2 regions of the Moheibacter sp. genome follow, and region 1 is predicted to be linked to the other one. Evidence: riboswitches for the same ligand, from Rfam matches in the RefSeq annotation. Region 1 holds a riboswitch; the other holds the start of a gene.

Region 1 (3,160 bases):
GGTGCGACGAACCCAAGTTCGTCAATGGCTTTTTGAATCGCAGGATTCAAGCCCATTTCTTGAAATGTTGTCATTTTAATTTTTTTAGCCGGTAACTGGTCCATTTATCCTCGCACCGGAGATTTTTGTTAAAAATCGAATGCGAAAGATGAAATCAAACGGCCACGCAGCCTATCAAACCCAAAATGAATCTTTTACATTCGTGTTTTCCACCCGGAAAACGGGCGCAAAATTACAAAATTTATTTTAATTATATTTAAATTTAAAAAAACAAGCTTCAGATTTTATTGAATTCTATATTTATACTTCAGAAGTAAGGATTGTGAATGTCAAATTTAGAAAATCTCTTTGATCTTATATTTCTGATTGTTGAATTCCACTTCATCACCGGCTTTTGCACCTTGCAAAGCTGCATAAATAGGCGCATCCACATTTAGTCCTATGTATTTTTTTCCTTCATGATCAAACATTGTGGCCGAAATTCCGATGAAGAAATTCAGAGAATCGGTTAGCACCAAAGCGCCTGGTTCCACTTCTGATTTAGCGTCAAAATCTAAATTTAAAAAACTGTCCAAAGCCATTTTTGCGCGATTAATACGAATTTCTAAACTTTTTGCTGATTCTCGGCTTTGGTCTTGTTTAGAAAAATCTTCGGGATCAAGGGAAGATTCTTCATCCAAATCTGCCGCTTCTGAATAGGTTTCATACATATCTTTCAAACCTTTCAGCTCTTCTTTTTCGATTTCAATAATCCGATTTTTAATTTCTTCTTTTAACGACATAATGCTTAATTTTTAATAAAATTAGCTAATATTGTCTGAAATAAAAATGTCCCACATCAGAAAAGAATTTATTATGAGAAAATTTATCTGCCTTTTTATCTTAAGTATATCATTAACAGGGTTTTGCCAAGAAATGACAAAAGAAGATTATTCACCTTCCAAATGGCGTTTCGGTGGTGGATTGGGTTTGGGATTTGGGAGTAATGGGTATTTTGGATTTGCCATTTCTCCATTTGTCGGTTACGAAATCATTCCTCAACTGGAAGGTGGACTTACAGTGGGTTATCAATATTCAAAATGGAGCGACTCCAAACAAAATCTTTTTAACGCGGGGCCTTATTTAAATTATTATCCGATTCCTTCACTTTTTGCCCGTGCGCATTACGAATATTATACGGGAACCAACGAAATCGAATATGAATTTGAGTCCGATAATTTCAAATACAATTTTAATGAATCAGCGCTTTGGTTGGGTGGTGGTTATCGGACCACCGGAAAAGTTCAGTTATACGCAGGTTTGATGTACAATGTTTTGTACGATAAAAGTTCCAGTTTATTCTCCACCGGATTGCGACCTATTTTGGGCGTAAGTGTTGGGTTTTGAATGAATTGAAAATGAATTTAAATATCAATTATAAAATTTTAACTAATTTTTATTCAGGTAATTATATCATAATTTAAAATTTTAACAAAAATATATTTGGAAATTCCATTATTTCGAAATTAAATTTGCATCCGAGAAGTTCATACAAAAATTGTCTTATCAAGAAAAGCTGAGGGAAATGGCCCAATGAAGCTTTAGCAACCTGTCTTTTGACAAGGTGCTACATCCATCCGCCGCATGGCAGAAAGATAAGTGAAGTAAAGTTTAGATTATAATTACAAAATATAACGGACTCTTCTGACTTATCAGAAGGGTCTTTTTTTTGGACTTTTTCTGAAGCTGCTCTTGATAAGGTTTTGACAACAAGTAACTAAAAAACACAAATATCATGAGCAGAATTACAGACATCATTCATTCCGTCCCTGTAGACGAATTAACAGGATCGATTTCCGTTCCGGTTTACCAAACTTCCACTTTCGTTCAGCAAGCGCCGGGTGTGCACAAAGGCTATGACTACGCCAGAAGCAATAATCCCACAAGAAAGGCACTGGAGAACATCGTTGCGAAATTAGAAGGCGGCGATGATGCCTTTGCATTTGCGACCGGTCTGGCAGCCATAGATGCCGTTGCCAAGCTACTTTCCACCGGAGATGAAATCATCGCGGTGGACGATATTTATGGTGGCGCTTATCGGTTGTTCACCCATATTTATGAAAAATTAGGGATTAAAATCCATTATGTGGACACGACCGATGCCGAAAACATTTTGGAATTCATCAATGAAAAGACCAAATTGATTTGGATCGAATCCCCTACCAATCCGACTTTAAAAGTTTCGGACATTCAAAAAATTTCAGAAATCGCAAAACCTTTCGGTTCACTTCTCGTGGTGGACAATACGTTTGCGAGTCCTGTCGCCCAACTTCCTTTTGAATTGGGTGCCGACATCATCATCCATAGCGCAACCAAATACCTGGCAGGGCATTCCGATTTGGTTGCCGGTTTGGTTGTGACCAAAACCAAAGAATTATCAGAAAAAATAAAATTTATACAAAACGCCACCGGAGGAATACTCGGCCCGTGGGATTGTTTTTTAGCCATTCGTGGAATCGAAACGCTTGAATTAAGGGTCAGACAACAAAGCGAAAATGCAATCAAAATTGCAAAATATCTGACAACGAGGCAAGAAGTGGATAAGGTTTATTATCCCGGATTAACTACACACAAAAATCATGAAGTTGCTAGAAAACAACAAAACGGGCTGTTTGGCGGCGTGGTTTCCTTCAGTCTGAAAGATGACACAGTGGAAGCTGCCAATCAATTTGTTACATCCACAAAGTATTTCAAGCTCGCCGAAAGTTTGGGTGGTGTCAAAAGTTTGCTTTGCCATCCGGCACAGATGACACATGCTTCCATTCCGAGAGAAAAACGCTTACAATCTGGCGTTCAGGATTCTCTGATACGACTTTCCTGCGGAATTGAAGATGTAGAAGATTTGATCGCAGATTTGGATGCAGCGTTGAATAAAAAAGAAAAGTTGATTTTTAAGGAATGCTAACCAATGATTGGCCGAAGAATCACACAAATATTAAATAAGACTTCCTCAGTTAATTAATAACGTAATCGGCCAATTTTTAAAATGATAAGAAATGAAAAAACTTAACATCGGTTTATTTGGATTTGGTGTGGTGGGAGAAGGAATTTACCAAGTGCTTTCCGAAAAATCCCAGCTCAATACAAACATCAAAAAAATCGTCATCAAACATCCTGATAA
Region 2 (3,160 bases), on a different contig from region 1:
TGAATGGCTTCGCGAACGAGATTATTTCCACGAAACGAAAAAGAAGCATTGCTCACACCGCCGCTCACCAAAGCTCCCGGCAGATTTTCTTTGATCCATTGGGTGGCTTCAAAAAAATCGAGCGCATTTCGGCGATGTTCTTCCATTCCGGTTGCTAAAGGGAAAATATTGACATCGAAAATGATATCATTTTTTGGAAAACCAATTTGATTGACCAAAATATCATAAGAACGTTTACAGATTTCAATTCTTCGTTCCAAATTATCGGCTTGACCGTCTTCGTCAAACGCCATAACAATCGCTGCTGCCCCATATCGACGGATTTTTTTGGCATGTTGAATGAATTCCGCTTCGCCTTCTTTCAGACTGATGGAATTCACAATCGCTTTTCCCTGCACATTTTTCAATCCGGCTTCCAGAATTTCCCATTTCGAAGAATCAATCATGATGGGAACTTTTGAAATATCGGGTTCAGCAGCAATCAAACGAAGAAAACGAACCATCGCTTCTTTGCCATCGAGCATTCCTTCGTCCATATTGATGTCGATGATTTGGGCGCCTCCGTCCACTTGGTCACGGGCAATTTGCAAAGCCGCTTCAAAATCGTTGGCTTTTATTAAGTTGAGAAACTTTTTGGAACCCGTCACATTGGTTCGTTCGCCCACGTTGATGAAGTTCGAATTGTCTCGTATGTAGAGCGGTTCAAGTCCGCTGAGTGTTAGTTTTAAATTCATTTTTTTTAATTTACTTCTCGGCTCGAAGTGACAAAAGTAGGGTCAGTTCGAGCGGAGTCGAGAACTTTTTATACCAATTCCGGCAATTTTCTCGGTTCAAAATCTTTTGTAAAATCTGCAATGGCTTTGATGTGCTCGGGTGTGGTTCCGCAACATCCGCCAATGATATTTACCCAGCCGTTTTCAATCATCGGTTTGAGATTTTCCAACATGATTTCAGGCGATTCATCATATCCGCCAAAAGCATTGGGCAATCCGGCATTCGGATAAATACTTACATAAAAAGGTGCGTTTTCCGATAAAATTTCGACATAAGGAATCATATCGGTTGCGCCCAAAGCGCAATTCAAACCAATGCTCAACAATGGAATATGCGAAAGTGAAATCAGAAATGCTTCGGTGGTTTGTCCCGATAAAGTACGGCCGCTTTTGTCGGTGATCGTGCCGGAAGCCATCAGCGGAACCTGAATTCCCGTTTCGTCCATCGCTTCCATTATTCCAAAAAAAGCAGCTTTTGCGTTTAAAGTATCGAAAATCGTTTCGACCAAAATCGCATGGACGCCGGTTTTCAAAAGAGAAGTCGTTTGTTGTTTATAGGTTTCCACCAATTCGTCATAATCGATGTTCCGAAAAGCCGGGTCATTGACATCGGGGGAAATCGAAGCTGTACGATTGGTCGGGCCTAAGGAACCTGCTACAAACCGGGGTTTATCGGGAGTTTGTTTGGTAAATTCTTCCGCAGCTTCCAAGGCTAATTTCGCGGAAGCAACGTTTAATTCGTCCACTAAATCGACCATGTCATAATCGATCATAGAAATCCGGTTGGCGTTAAAAGTATTGGTTTCGATGATATCGGCTCCGGCTTTCAGATAATCCAAATGGATTTCTTTGATGATTTCCGGTTGAGTGATGGAAAGCAGGTCATTGTTTCCTTTCAGCGACTGATGAAAATCTTTGAAGCGCTCTCCTCTATAATTCTCTTCGGAAAGCTGATGGCGCTGAATCATGGTACCCATGGCGCCGTCGAGAATGAGGATTCTGTTTTGAATGATTTGAATTAAATCTGTCATTTGGTTTCATGTTTAAGGTTTAAAGTTCCCAATTGGAATCTCCAAACAATTAAAAATACAATCTACCTTATGAAAGAAATATGCGAAGTAATTCTTCCCTTATCTTTTCCCGGCTTCGCCAAGATAGGATGTAGCACCCGACTCAACGGGTTGCTAAGGTTTCACAGGGCCTAATCCCTCCACCTTTCTCAATAAGGAAGAACAAATGTATTGATTAAATTTTGAATTAAACAAAAAATATTTATCTACTATATTAAAATTCAATTTGAAAAATTAGGTTTCCCGTTTTACTTATAATGATTCGATTGAAATTTATTTTATGTCAGTTTTTAATTTCTTCCTGTTTTAAGAATTTTCCATTTTTTCTAACAAAAAAATAGACTCCAGCAGGTAATGAAACCCTACGAATTACAAAACTCACAAAACCAAGAGTTCTACCAATCAAAAGCTAAATAAAATATTTCTTTTTTTTCCAAATTCTAACTTCCAAAATTAATCCCGAACCCTTACTTTTACAATCAAATAAAAACCAATGGCCTCAGGAATATTTGCAGTTCTGGACGATATCGCTGCCTTAATGGACGATGTAGCCGTAGCGAGTAAAATTGCAACCAAAAAAACAGCCGGAATTCTCGGTGATGACCTTGCTGTAAATGCTGAAAAAGCAACCGGATTTCTTTCTTCACGCGAAATCCCGGTTCTCTGGGCCATCACAAAAGGTTCTTTCGTCAATAAACTCATCATCGTTCCCATTGTTTTATTGCTCAATGTTTTTCTTCCCGTTGCCACCAAAATTGCACTGATTATCGGTGGATTTTATTTGGCTTACGAAGGGATAGAAAAAATCATCCATTATTTTACACATCGTGAAAAAAAGGGCGAAGAAGTCATTGATGAAAATACCGAAGACAACCACGAAGCCGAAAAAACAAAAATCCGTTCGGCCATTGTGACCGACTTTATTTTGTCGGTCGAAATTGTGATTATCGCACTCAGTACGGTTTTGGAAGCACCTTTGGCAACGCAAATCCTAACGGTTTCGGTAGTTGCTATTCTGGCAACGATCGGGGTTTATGGAATTGTGGCACTTATTGTGCGGATGGACGATGCAGGATATAAACTCATCAAAAGATCGGGCGAAAAAGGATTTTTCAATGCTTTGGGAAGTTTTTTGGTAAAAGCACTTCCAGTTGTAATCAAAGCCTTGGGGATTATCGGAACCATCGCTTTGATTTTGGTTTCTGGCGGAATTTTCGTTCATCAGATTGATTATTTCCATCATCTTTTGCCTGGTTTGCCGTCCATCGTAAAAGAAATTGCATTCGGATTGATTGCAGGGCTTTTGACTTTCTTTTT

The links. A riboswitch is a leader RNA that binds a small molecule or an ion and turns the genes downstream of it on or off. The one in region 1 is predicted to bind S-adenosylmethionine.
Region 2: linked by a shared signal. The riboswitch ahead of WBF63_RS10630 (homocysteine S-methyltransferase family protein) and the one ahead of WBF63_RS03210 (trans-sulfuration enzyme family protein) in region 1 are both predicted to bind S-adenosylmethionine.

What each region holds. Positions count from the first base shown of each region.
Region 1 covers NZ_JBATWT010000008.1:69,342-72,501, reverse strand. Annotated here, with positions in the region: gene WBF63_RS03225 (DEAD/DEAH box helicase) at 1-74, opposite strand, end outside; gene WBF63_RS03220 (hypothetical protein) at 336-782, opposite strand; gene WBF63_RS03215 (hypothetical protein) at 916-1,386, shown strand; SAM riboswitch class I at 1,540-1,641, shown strand; gene WBF63_RS03210 (trans-sulfuration enzyme family protein) at 1,775-2,944, shown strand; gene WBF63_RS03205 (homoserine dehydrogenase) at 3,036-3,160, shown strand, end outside.
Region 2 covers NZ_JBATWT010000024.1:33,490-36,649, forward strand. Annotated here, with positions in the region: partial or broken gene metH (methionine synthase) at 1-743, opposite strand, end outside; gene WBF63_RS10630 (homocysteine S-methyltransferase family protein) at 803-1,804, opposite strand; SAM riboswitch class I at 1,901-2,002, opposite strand; gene WBF63_RS10635 (DUF808 domain-containing protein) at 2,337-3,160, shown strand, end outside.